One region of the Marinobacter sp. VGCF2001 genome, then DNA from elsewhere that is predicted to be linked to it. Evidence: riboswitches for the same ligand, from Rfam matches in the RefSeq annotation. Region 1 holds a riboswitch; the other holds the start of a gene.
What was found. A riboswitch is a leader RNA that binds a small molecule or an ion and turns the genes downstream of it on or off. The one in region 1 is predicted to bind cobalamin.
Positions count from the first base shown of each region.

Region 2: it holds a riboswitch for cobalamin, as region 1 does, so the genes downstream of both, ACP2AU_RS04950 (TonB-dependent receptor) here and ACP2AU_RS03850 (ribonucleoside-diphosphate reductase subunit alpha) in region 1, are expected to answer to the same signal.

Region 1 covers NZ_JBNFVX010000002.1:138,475-144,477, forward strand. The annotation lists gene ACP2AU_RS03845 (ribonucleotide-diphosphate reductase subunit beta) at 1-802, opposite strand, end outside; gene ACP2AU_RS03850 (ribonucleoside-diphosphate reductase subunit alpha) at 831-3,587, opposite strand; cobalamin riboswitch at 3,721-3,916, opposite strand; gene ACP2AU_RS03855 (DUF3047 domain-containing protein) at 4,130-4,750, shown strand; gene ACP2AU_RS03860 (substrate-binding periplasmic protein) at 4,798-5,634, opposite strand; gene nhaB (sodium/proton antiporter NhaB) at 5,716-6,003, opposite strand, start outside.
Region 2 covers NZ_JBNFVX010000002.1:385,638-391,640, reverse strand. The annotation lists gene ACP2AU_RS04965 (ABC transporter ATP-binding protein) at 1-760, opposite strand, end outside; gene ACP2AU_RS04960 (FecCD family ABC transporter permease) at 760-1,719, opposite strand; gene ACP2AU_RS04955 (cobalamin-binding protein) at 1,747-2,628, opposite strand; cobalamin riboswitch at 2,707-2,933, shown strand; gene ACP2AU_RS04950 (TonB-dependent receptor) at 3,063-5,033, shown strand; gene ACP2AU_RS04945 (hypothetical protein) at 5,208-6,003, shown strand, end outside.

The sequences.
Region 1 (6,003 bases):
CGTCCCACATCTCGCGCACCGCTTTCGGGTCGAAGGTAATGTTCTCTTCTTCCACGATTTGATTGACCACTTTCAGGCCAAACGAGAAGTGCATGGCCTCATCCCGCAGGATGTACTGCAGCTGTTCGCCAGTGCCGCGCATCAGGCCCCGGCGCTGCAGGGCGAAGATGGGGCTGAAGCCGTTGTAGAACCAGGTGCCTTCGAACACGGCCGCGAAGAACAGGTAGGACATGATGAACTCCTGCAGATCGTCCTTGTTGCGCAGGTTCATGTCCGGGCGCATGGCGGCGTCCAGCCGGCGGTTGGCTATATGGATCTTGCCGTTGATTTCCGGCACCACGCGGTAGCGATTGTAGATCTCGCTCTGGTCCAGGTTCAGGGTTTCAATGCAGTGCTGGTACGCCCAGGTGTGCATGGCTTCTTCGTACACCTGGCGAGCCTGGTAGATCTGCAGCTCCGGCGCGCTCATTTTTTCCATCACCGCCAGGCCGATGTTGCGCATGGCCAGAATGTCGGAGGTGGTCAGGTACGCCAGCACGTTTTCGTACACGTGCTTTTCCGGGGCGCTCAGGCGGTGGTGGTAATCGTGAACGTCCTGCGCCATGTTCACGTCCAGCGGCGTCCAGTGGTTCTTGTTGGCGTTCATAAAGTACTCCCAGGCCCAGGGGTACTTGAACGGTGCCAGTTGGTTGATGTCGGTCTCGCCGTTGATCACCCGTTTGTCGTCCACATTCACCGGGGCCGGGCCACCGGTGGCGGCAGGCTTGGCAGCGGTTTTCGGTTCGTCATCCCAATCCAGCATGATGCTTATCTCCTGACACAGTGAGTGGTTACTGACACGCTTCGCAGTCCGGTTCATCAATAGAGCACACCTGCGGCTGTGGCGCGGCCACGGGGGCAGATTTCTCGGCGCCGGTCGCGCCCAGCGAACGCAGGTAGTAGGTGGTTTTCAGGCCCCGCTCCCAGGCCAGCTGGTACAGCGCATCCAGCTTTTTGCCGCTGGGCTCGGCCATGTACAGGTTCAGGCTCTGGGCCTGGTCCAGCCACTTCTGGCGCCGGGAGGCGGCCTCCACCAGCCAGCGGGCGTCAATCTCAAAGGCGGTGGCGTAACGGGCCTTGAGTTCGGTCGGAATACGGTCGATCTGCTGCACGCTGCCGTCGAAGTATTTCAGATCGTTCACCATCACGTTGTCCCACAGGCCTTCGGCCTTGAGATCCCGCACCAGCGACGGGTTCACCACGGTGAACTCGCCGGACAGGTTCGATTTCACGAACAGGTTCTGGTAAGCAGGCTCAATGGATTGGGACACGCCCACGATGTTGGAAATGGTCGCCGTCGGGGCAATGGCCATCACGTTGCTGTTGCGCATTCCGTTTTGGGCGATCAGCTCGCGCACCGGCGTCCAGTCCAGGCGGCTGTCGGTGTTCACCTGCAGGTCCCCGTCCCGGCGGGCGGCCTGCAGGTTCTGGATGGAATCAATCGGCAGAATGCCCTGGTGCCACAGGGAGCCTTCGTAGGTTTCGTAGGCACCCCGCTCACCCGCCAGCGTGGCGGAAGCACGCAGGGCAAAGTAGCTCAGTTGCTCCATGGCGACATCGGCGAACTCCACGGCTTCGGCACTGGTGTACGGCAGGCCCAGCTGGTAGAGCGCATCCTGGAAGCCCATCAGGCCCAGGCCCACCGGGCGGTGCTTGAGGTTGGAATTGCGCGCCTGCGGAACCGCATAGAAGTTGATGTCGATGACGTTGTCGAGCATTCGTACGGCGATGTTCACCGTGCGTTCCAGGCGCGCAACGTCCAGCTCGCCATCCTTGATGTGGGCGGCCAGGTTCACCGAGCCGAGGTTACACACGGCAATTTCATCGCTGCTGGTGTTCAGGGTGATTTCGGTACACAGGTTGGAGCTGTGCACCACGCCCTGGTGCTGCTGGGGCGAGCGCAGGTTGCACGGGTCTTTGAAGGTGATCCAGGGGTGCCCGGTCTCGAACAGCACGGTGAGCATCTTGCGCCACAGCTGCTTGGCCGGAATCTTCTTGAACAACGCAATCTTGCCCTGCTCCGCCAGCGCTTCGTAGTGCTGGTAGCGCTCGCGGAATGCGTTGCCGTACAGGTCGTGCAGGTCGGGCACGTCGCTGGGTGAGAACAGGGTCCAGTCCCGGTCTTCGCGCATCCGTTCAATCAGCAGGTCCGGCACCCAGTTGGCGGTGTTCATGTCGTGGGTGCGGCGGCGCTCGTCACCGGTGTTCTTGCGCAGTTCGAGGAATTCCTCGATGTCCAGGTGCCAGCTTTCCAGATAGGCACAGACCGCGCCCTTGCGCTTGCCGCCCTGGTTCACCGCCACCGCGGTGTCGTTCACCACTTTCAGAAACGGCACCACACCCTGGCTCTGGCCGTTGGTGCCTTTGATGTGGGAGCCCAGCGCCCGCACCGGGGTCCAGTCGTTGCCCAGGCCACCCGCCCATTTCGACAGCAGCGCGTTGTCTTTGATGGCGCCGTAAATGCCTTCCAAATCGTCGCCCACGGTGGTCAGGTAGCAGGACGACAGCTGGGAGTGGCGGGTACCGCTGTTGAACAGTGTGGGCGTGCTGGCCATGTAATCGAAGCTGGACAGCAACTCATAGAATTCGATGGCGCGGGCGTTGGGGTCGTCCTCACGCAGAGCCAGGCCCATGGCCACGCGCATGAAGAACACCTGCGGCAGTTCCAGGCGGGCCTGGTTCCAGTGCAGGAAGTAGCGGTCGTACAGGGTTTGCAGGCCCAGGAAGCCAAACTGCAGATCCCGCTCCGGTTTCAGGGCTTGCCCCAGGCGTTCCAGATCAAAGGCCGCCAGGGCCTCATCCAGCAATTCGTAGCGGATACCGGCGTGAATGAACGCCGTCAGCGCCTGTGGATAAGTCTCCGCCAGGCTTTGATTGCGCGGCAAGCCCAGGGCATCGGCGTTTTCCAGCCTTAGCTGCTCCAGCAGCAGGCGGGCGGTCACGGCGCTGTAGTCCGGCTCCCGCTCAATGCGGCCCCGGGCCGTCATGATCAGCGCGGTCAGTACTTCGGTGCTTTCGATGCCGTCGTACAGGTTACGCAGGGCATCCTCCACCAGCGACTCTTCGTCAATACCGTCCAACCCGGCGGCGGCCTGCTCCACCTGAAGCTTCATCAGGCCCAGATCCAGTGGTGTTATGCTGCCGTCGCTCTTTTTCACGGTCAGATGCGGGTGGGCTTCTACCGGCTCATCCACGGCGCGCTGACGAGCGTGTTCTTCCCGGTAGAGTACGTAGGCCCGGGCCACTTTCTGTTCTTCGGCGCGCATCAGGGCCAGTTCCACCTGGTCCTGAATATCTTCGATATGCACCTTGCCGCCCGCTTTCAGGCGACGGCTGATGGCCTGCACCACCTGTTCGGTCACCCGGTGTACGGCGTCGTTGATGCGGGCGGAACCGGCGGCCTGGTCCCCTTCCACCGCCAGAAACGCCTTGGTGACGGCCACGCCGATTTTGGCGGCATTGAATCCAACCAGGGTGCCGTTACGTTTAATCACTTGCAGGGATTGGGTTTGGCTGACCGAAGGCTCGGCGAGGGTGGCGGCTGTCATGGTGCTCTCCTGAATTCGCGTTGGTTCCGTTAAACCCTTCGCGAACGCAGCGGCACACCTTGCCCAAGGCACGGGCAGGCCTGACCAGTCTGCTCACCCTTGAATCGCGAAGGTGCAGTCCAGAAACCCATGGGGGGGCTTCTGATCCCTGGCAGGTCTTCGGACTCAGGGGCATGAACGTTTTGTTCTGCCTTGCGTGGCGACTTCCCGGTTTTCACCAGTGTCGTAATACCACGCTCGTTCCCCAATACCGCTGCGCGTCAGTTCCGGATTCTCACCGGATTCCCGACTACCCTGTAAATAAGATGATCAGAGTTTGATCACAATATATGGTAGTTAACCAAGGACAAAGTCACTATATAGAGACTGATAAACGAAAACAAGGCACTTTCTTCGAGCTGTGCTGTCAGTTACCCAACCACCTGACGAGAGGACATATCGTGACATTCTCGCCAAGATTGGCTTGCACTCTGGTGCTTGGCCTCAGCTTTGCCTTCAGCCCGGCATGGGCCGAGGCAGAACCACTGAAGCGCTTCTCCACCATGGCGTCGCTCAACGATGGCTGGGAACCGCTGATTTTCCCGAACATCGAACGCCACACCCAGTACGCCCTGAACACCGTGGACGGCCAGCAGGTGGTTCGTGCCAGTGCCGACGGCAGCGCCTCCGGCCTGATTGCCCGTCTGGCACTGGAGCCGGGCGATTCGCTCGTGCTGTCCTGGCGCTGGAAGGTCTCGAACGTCTACGAGGCCGGCAACGCCCGAGAAAAATCCGGAGATGACTACCCGGCCCGTATTTACGTGGCCTTCGAGTTCCAGTCGGACAAGGCCGGTTTTTTCGAACGGGCCAAGCGCAAGACCGTGGAGGTGCTGTTCGGGGAAACACTGCCGGGTAACGCTCTGAATTATATCTGGGCCAATCAGATACCAGAGCAGACCTTGGTGGCCAATGCCTACACCGACAAAACCGTGATGATTGCCGTGAATTCTGGCGAGCAACAGGTGGGCGAATGGGTCAGCGTCGAACGGGATCTGGTGGCGGACTATCGGCAGGCCTTCGGGGAGGAGCCGCCCGCCATTGTCGGTGTGGCCATCATGACGGATGCGGATAACACCGGTGAGAGGGCAACGGCCTGGTATGGAGATTTGACGCTGCGGCGGTAGTCCTGGCCAAAAGCGCAGCCGGCTGGCGGAATTACAACCCCAACGTGTTACCGATATTGCTCCGGAAACCCCGGAACCACATAGGTTTTCCGAAAGTGGCGCGGCGGTGGCACTTCGCCGCGTTCGGCCAAGCGCAAGTAGGCATCGTCAAAGGCTTCGCGCAGGATAGCGGCACGGGGATTCGCCAGGGAGAACAACCAGGCGCTGTGCCGGCTGCGCATCTCCGATTCACGAATTTTCTCATCGCCATCCCCATTCAGCGTCATCTGGACCGGCTGACGATAATCCAGCAGATAATCCCCCCGATTCCGCTTGAGCATATCCAGGGCAGACCGGTGATTCGGGGCTTCCGTGACCCGTATATCCACCTGGGACATTAACCAGTCCCGCAATCCGGCGTAGGTATAGCCACCGATTACGATCACCGTTTTATTGCGCAGGCGGTCCATATGATCCAGAGGCGGCCGGCCCTCCAGATACCAGGCACTGAGGTCCACGGGAATGGGGCTGGTCCAGCTTTCGAGGATATCGTCTTCAAGAGCCGGAATGTCGGTCAGGCCCATCCACAAATCAATGTGGCCATTCTTCAGGTACAGATAGGTTCGGGCCACCGGCAAATAAATGAAATCAACCCTGAAACCGGCTTCCTCAGCGACTTTTCGGGTAATCTCGACAAATTCTCCGGCCGGCTCGCCACGGGCATTCCGATAACTGACCGGAGGAAACTCGACATAGGCAACGCGCACCGTATCGCCCGGCTTGCCGTTATCTTCCGACGCGCCCACGGCGGGAGAAAAGAGCAGGCTGAAGACAACCAGCCCAAAGGCAATCCATGCCAGAGCCAGCGGGAACGAGCAGGGAATAAACTGTTGGCAAATGCGCATGACGACCGCTTTTCTTATCTGTTTAGCTGAAGATTAACAGATACTTTGAAGACTGTGCGGTGAAAAATGTAAAACCTTGATTCAGAACGCACTGGTGACCATGTACAGGCCAACGCCCCCCATCACAACAGTGTAGGGTAACGCCATGATCACCATCCGCCCGTACGAAAGCCGAACCAGCGGCGCAATGGCCGAGGTCAGCAAAAACAGGAAGGCCGCCTGGCCATTCGGGGTGGCCACACTGGGCAGGTTGGTGCCGGTATTGATCGCCACGGCCAGGGTCTGGAAATGATCGTTACTGATGCTGCCGGCATCCAGCGCCTGTTTCACTTCGCTGATGTAGACGGTGGCCACAAACACGTTATCGCT
Region 2 (6,003 bases), 250 kb from region 1:
TGGGTACAAAGAGCCGGAATTGCTGATCGGACAATTCAATCAGTGTCTGGTTGTAGAGGCGCTCCAGTGCGCTGCAGACCATCATGGTGTCTGTCGTTCCCCAACAGGCCTGGCCGTCTGGATACAGCAACAGCACGTGGCTGCACCAGCGCGCGGCCAGGTTCAGGTCGTGCAGGCACATAAACACGGCCTTGCCTACACGTGCCTGTGAACGCAGCATACGCATCACTCGCACCTGGTGGTGTAGATCCAGATGGTTGGTCGGTTCATCCAGCAGCCAGATGCCGGGATCCTGGGTCATCAGGGTGGCAATCGCAACGCGCTGGCGTTCGCCGCCCGACAGCGTACTCAACAGGCGCGACCCAAGATGGCCCACATCCAGTTCGGACAGCGCAGCCTCGGCGCGGGCGAAGTCCTCGCCCTGCTCGCTCTCCCAGAGCGACAACCAGGGGTGGCGACCGATCAAGGCGGTCTCCAGCACGGTGGCAGGGAAACTTTCCAGGCGATCCTGAAACACCAGTCCCAGCTTTTGGGCCAGCGCCCGGCGATTCATCCGGCCCAGCGACACACCGCCCAGCTCTACCCCACCCTGTCTGGGTGGTTTCAATCCGGCCAGGGTATGCAGCAAGGTGGTTTTACCCGCGCCGTTAGGGCCCAGAACACCCCAGATTTCGCCGGGTGCGACTTGCAGATTCAACGCTGAACCATCTGGCCGGCCCGGAATATCAATAATCAGTTCGCTGGTCGACAGTCCGCTCATCACCGGCTCCGGTATAGCAAAAACAGGAAGGTGGGTACGCCAAGCAGTGCGGTGATCACCCCAACCGGCAGCTGCTCCGGCGCGATTACGGTACGCGCCAGGGTATCGGCCAGCACTAGTAGCGTGCCACCGGCCAAAGCGCTTGCCGGCAGTATCAGCCGTTGATCATTCCCCAGCACCAGGCGCAGCATATGGGGCACGATCAAACCGACAAAACCAATGCTCCCGACCAAGGTTACCGCGGTCGCGGTGAGCAAACTGGCCATCAGATAAATAGCCCACTCCAGCGGCCTTACCGACACGCCCAGAGCCGCCGCTTGCATGGGGCCTCTGGCCAGCACATTCAGGCTACGGGCCAGCGGGGTCAGTGCAATCACCGCCAGCGAGAGCACCAGCAATGCTGGCCAGGGTGTCCGGGCATAAGCCACATCGCCCATCAACCAGTACAACATCCCGGGCAGCTGGTGGGCGGGGGTAATCGCCAGCATCAACGTGATGGCAGCGCCCCAGCCGGCGGCAATCACTACCCCGGTTAGTAACAGTCGCGACGGTGTCCAGCTGCCGGTGCCATGGGCCAGCCCGAAGACCAGCAAGGTCGCGAACAGGGCGCCCGCGAAGGCCGCACCCGAGACCAGCAGCATTCCCGCCCCCAGCAGCATCGCCAGTAAGGCACCGGTGGCCGCGCCCCCGGAAAGCCCCAACACATACGGATCGGCCAGCGGATTGCGTAACAACACCTGCATCAGGGCGCCCGCCATGGCCAGCAGCCCCCCGGCGGCAAACGCAGACAGCGCTCTTGGCAGGCGCAGCTCCAGCACCAGCGTTCGGCTCAACGGCTCGCCCTGCCCGGTCATCACCTGCCACAGTTCCGACGGCGTCACAGCCACACTACCCACGGCCAGAGCAAACACACAGGCCGCCCCCGCGAGCAGCAACAAAACCAGCAAGGCACGCGTCATTAGTCGTTCCTCACCCGGGTCGCCCGGTCAGCGCAAGCGATCACGGGCCAGATCCAGTTTTTCGCACACATTGCGCGCTCCTTCCAATAAGCGAGGCGTCGGCCGCGAAATAGGCGAAGCGGGTATGGTCAAAAGATTGCCATGTGCCACGGCACTGATCGAGGGGAACTGCCGCCATAGATCGAGCTCGGCGGCCCCCCTGTCGCCCGAATCCGAGCTGCCGGTCAGTATCGCCTGTGGGTTGCGGGCCAGGACGTCTTCTGGTCCGATACGCGGTACCAGGCGGTCCATGTCACCAAAGATGTTCTGCCCACCACACATCCGGATCACTTTGCCGATGAGATGGTCGTTGCTGATGGTCATCAGAGGTTGATCCCACACCTGATAAAACACTCGAATAGGCGCACGCGCCTGATACTGTCGGGCCAGTGCAGCTATACCCGTTCGGAACCGGGTGGCCTCGGCCGTCGCGCTGTCGCTGGCACCGGTAAGCGTGCCCAGCCGCTCCAACGCGGTGGCCACGCCCTCAAGGGTACGCGGTTCAATGGCAAACTGCGGTAGACCCAGTTGTTCCAGCAAGGCCACCTGCTCGGCGGGGTTGCCGGATACCCAGGTAATCACGAGGTCTGGATCCAGCTCAACCAGCGTTTCCAGATCGATGCGGGTGTGGTTACCCACTCTCGGCAACTGTTTTGCCGCAGGCGGATAATCGCTGTATTCCACCACGGCCACCACCCGGTCGCCAGCGCCGGCGGCAAATACCAATTCGGCGGCTCCGGGAGACAACGCAACGATTCGCTGGGCCGGCGCGGGCAGGCACAAGCCCTTGCCGTTGTCATCAGTCGCGCAAACCTCCGCGGCCGCCGGGCCGATCAGCGCAAAAAAAAGTATGAAAAAACGAATCAGCATACCGTCTCCGAGCCAGAGTTGGCCCTGAACCTGTCGTCATTGATTGACGGTTTCTTGACCGCCCCGTAAACTCCACCAAAATTTCTATCCGTAGCAGGTGCCTGCCCCAAACGCGCAATGCGCGATCTTTCGGCGGGTGAAACTGGGAAGTTCGGTTAAAATCCGACGCTGCCCCCGCAACGGTAAGCGGTACGAGAGGAATGGCCTCGCGCCAGCCACTGCAGCCCAGCGCTGTGGGAAGGCATCCTACTCTGGCGGGAACGCCAGCCGCAAGCCCGGAGACCGGCCTGCTACCGGCTATCAGTGTTTGTGACGGAGGGTCAGAACACGGAGCGGGCGCACGCGCCTCTTCTCTTTTGGTAGCTGTTCAGGCAACCGGAAAGAAGGACTCTGGTTGCCAGTTTATACAAACGCAGCCGGTATCCAGTTTTTCGATGAAAAAAATCGCCCTTCTCCTCTCTGTCTTCGCCATCGGCTCGGTTCATGCCGAAGAGACTCTGCCTTTTATTGTGGTCGAAAGCCGACCCATGAACGCCGCCACAGATGTCGACCCCAGCCAGGCCACCGGCCCGGTTCGGGTGATCCAACGCACCGAATTTGAGAACCGCACCGCCAATCTGGCCGATGTACTCAGTACCCAGACCGGCGTACAGATTCGCCAGAGTGGCGGCCTGGGCAGCTACTCATCGGTTTCGCTCCGGGGCTCCACCGCGCGCCAGGTACAAGTCGTCGTCGATGGTATGTTGCTGAACGACCCGGTCACCGGCGGCGTCGACATGGGCAAACTGGGGCTGCATGACATCAGCCGGATTCAGGTCTACCCGGGCAGCGCACCCGCTCAGTTTGCCCACGCGGGCATCGGGGGAGTGGTGGTCATGGAAACCCTCGGCAAAGACATTGAGGACACCACGCGCATTAACCTGGGCGGTGGCTCTTTCGATACATACAAGACGGGTGTGTTTAATAGCGGTAGCCGCGAAAATTTTTACTATTGGGTATCGCTGGATCGGCAAAGCAGCAATAACGATTTCGAATACCCCAACAAACGGGCCTGGTTCAACCCCAACGATGGTACCAACACCAAACGCCGAAACGCCGGCTACGAACAACAAGCGGCGAGCACCAAGCTGGGCTGGGAAATCAATGACACCAGCAAACTCGATGCCCTGGTGCAGTACAACGACAATCAACAGCAGGTGCCCAGTATTCAAAACTGGCGAAACAACCGGGCGTTTCTGGACAACCGAACCTTGCGCGCGCAGCTGCATTATCAACAACAAGAATGGCTGGACGGCCGGCTACATTCGAGCCATCGACTGATCTGGGCGGATATCGACGAGCGTTATAACAACCGGGCCGGGCAGGTTGGGCTGGGCACCAGCGACACCAATACCACCACAAGACAACTGGGCATGGTTAACACCCTGACCTGGTTACTTGGCAATCACACACTGTCGGCCACCGCCGATGTCGCCGGGTACGACTACACTCAGACAGATCGCCTGGCGGCAAGACAACCGGATGACCGCGAACGCCACAGGATAGCCGCCGCATTCGCTCACCAGTGGCAAAGCGACGACCGCCTCTGGCGCACACAGGCCACGTATCGCCACTACCGGGTCGACGACGAATCAAGCGAAACCACCGGCTTCGGTGCCGTCGAGCGAACCGACGCATCAGACCGTTACAGCAGCTGGCAACTTGGCCTAAGCCGATACCTCTCCGGCGGTTGGACCCTCTCCCTCGGACTGTCTGAAGAAGTTCGCATTCCCACCCTGCAGGAGCTTTACGGCCAGCAGGGACTGTTCGTCGGCAACGAAAATCTGCAAGCCGAGGAGTCTTTCAACGTTGAAACTTCCGTCAGGCTGGAACGGGGCTGGGGGCACGTTGAGGCAACGGTTTATTTTCGGCAGCTGGATCCCGCCGTTGTCGCCACCTACGATGCCCGCGGTGTTGGCCGTTATACCAACCTGGCCGCTGACATTTACGGCACAGAACTGGATGCCCTGGTGCGATTGCGCCCCTGGTGGGAGCTCTACGGTAGCGCCACCGTGCAGGAATCCGAAAACACTGACTCCGCCATTGCCGACCGTTTCGAGCAGCATCTGCCGGGTATCTATCACCAGAGTTACAGCCTGGGTAGCCGGTGGACCCTGCGTCCGTTCACCCTCGATTTAAATTATCAGATCGACGATGAGCTGTATTACGACTCGGCCAATCTGTTGGAGGCTGATACCCGGAAAATGGCCAATCTGACAGCCAGCTGGGTGAACATCTGGCCCAACCGCTCGGAAAGCGAGCTGTCGCTGGAAGTACGCAACCTCACCGACACTCTTTATCAGGATTTCAACCGCTTCCCCGGCCCCGGCCGAAGCTGGTTTCTGAATCTGACACACGCCTTTTAACCAATCACTGCATCAGGGAGATGTTTCATGGCATCGCTAAAGAAATCGCAACCGGTTAACCGAATCCTGTCAATGGCCAGCCTGTCAATCCCACTGCTGTTGAGCGCGTGCGGGGGCAGCGGGTCAAGCAGCAGCTCCCTCGAACCGACCCCAGGCTTAACGAATGCCGGCGTGGTGGCTGCTGTCAGTTCCGATTTCAGCTCGGGCGGTGTCAACTATGTCAATCTGGATTCTGCCAGCTACGACATTATGGGCCCTTACCACGAGACCGGCTCAGACATCGCAGTGGTCGGAGGACAAGGCTTTCACTACCTGCTGGGGCGCTACAATCTGGATAATATTTCCAAGATCGACATGGCCAACTACGCCCAGAAGACCTGGGATGAGTTCAGTGTAATTCCTGAGGGTGAGCAAAACACCGGCAACCCGTACAACCTGATTACGGTTAACGATCAAAAGGCCTATTTGATCCGTTACAACAGCGACAAAATTTCCATCGTGAACCCGTCAGCACGCAACGAAGCTGAATTTTTCACCGACACCCCGCCTCTGAAACTTTCCGACTATGTGCCTGCCAGCAGCGCCGGCCAGGTACCTCAAATATCGTCCGCCGCTCTGGCAGACAATAAGCTATTCGTGACCCTCCAACGCCTTGATGAAAACTATGAGCCCAACAATACCGGTTACGTGGCGGTGTTCGATGTCTCAACCAATGAAGAAATCGACACCGGCAAAGGCGCTGATGACAATCTGAAAGGCATTCCACTGGAAGGCACCAACCCGGCTGACATTCAGTACCATGAAGGGATCGGGCTGGTAGTCAAGAACCTGGGCACCAACTTCTCCACCTACGGCAATGGCACCAGCGTCGACATTATCGATAGCAACTACAATGTCACTTCCATGATTCAACCAACAGCCGACAAGGGTCAGATCAAAGATCTGGTGATCATCAGCGCAACCGAAGGCT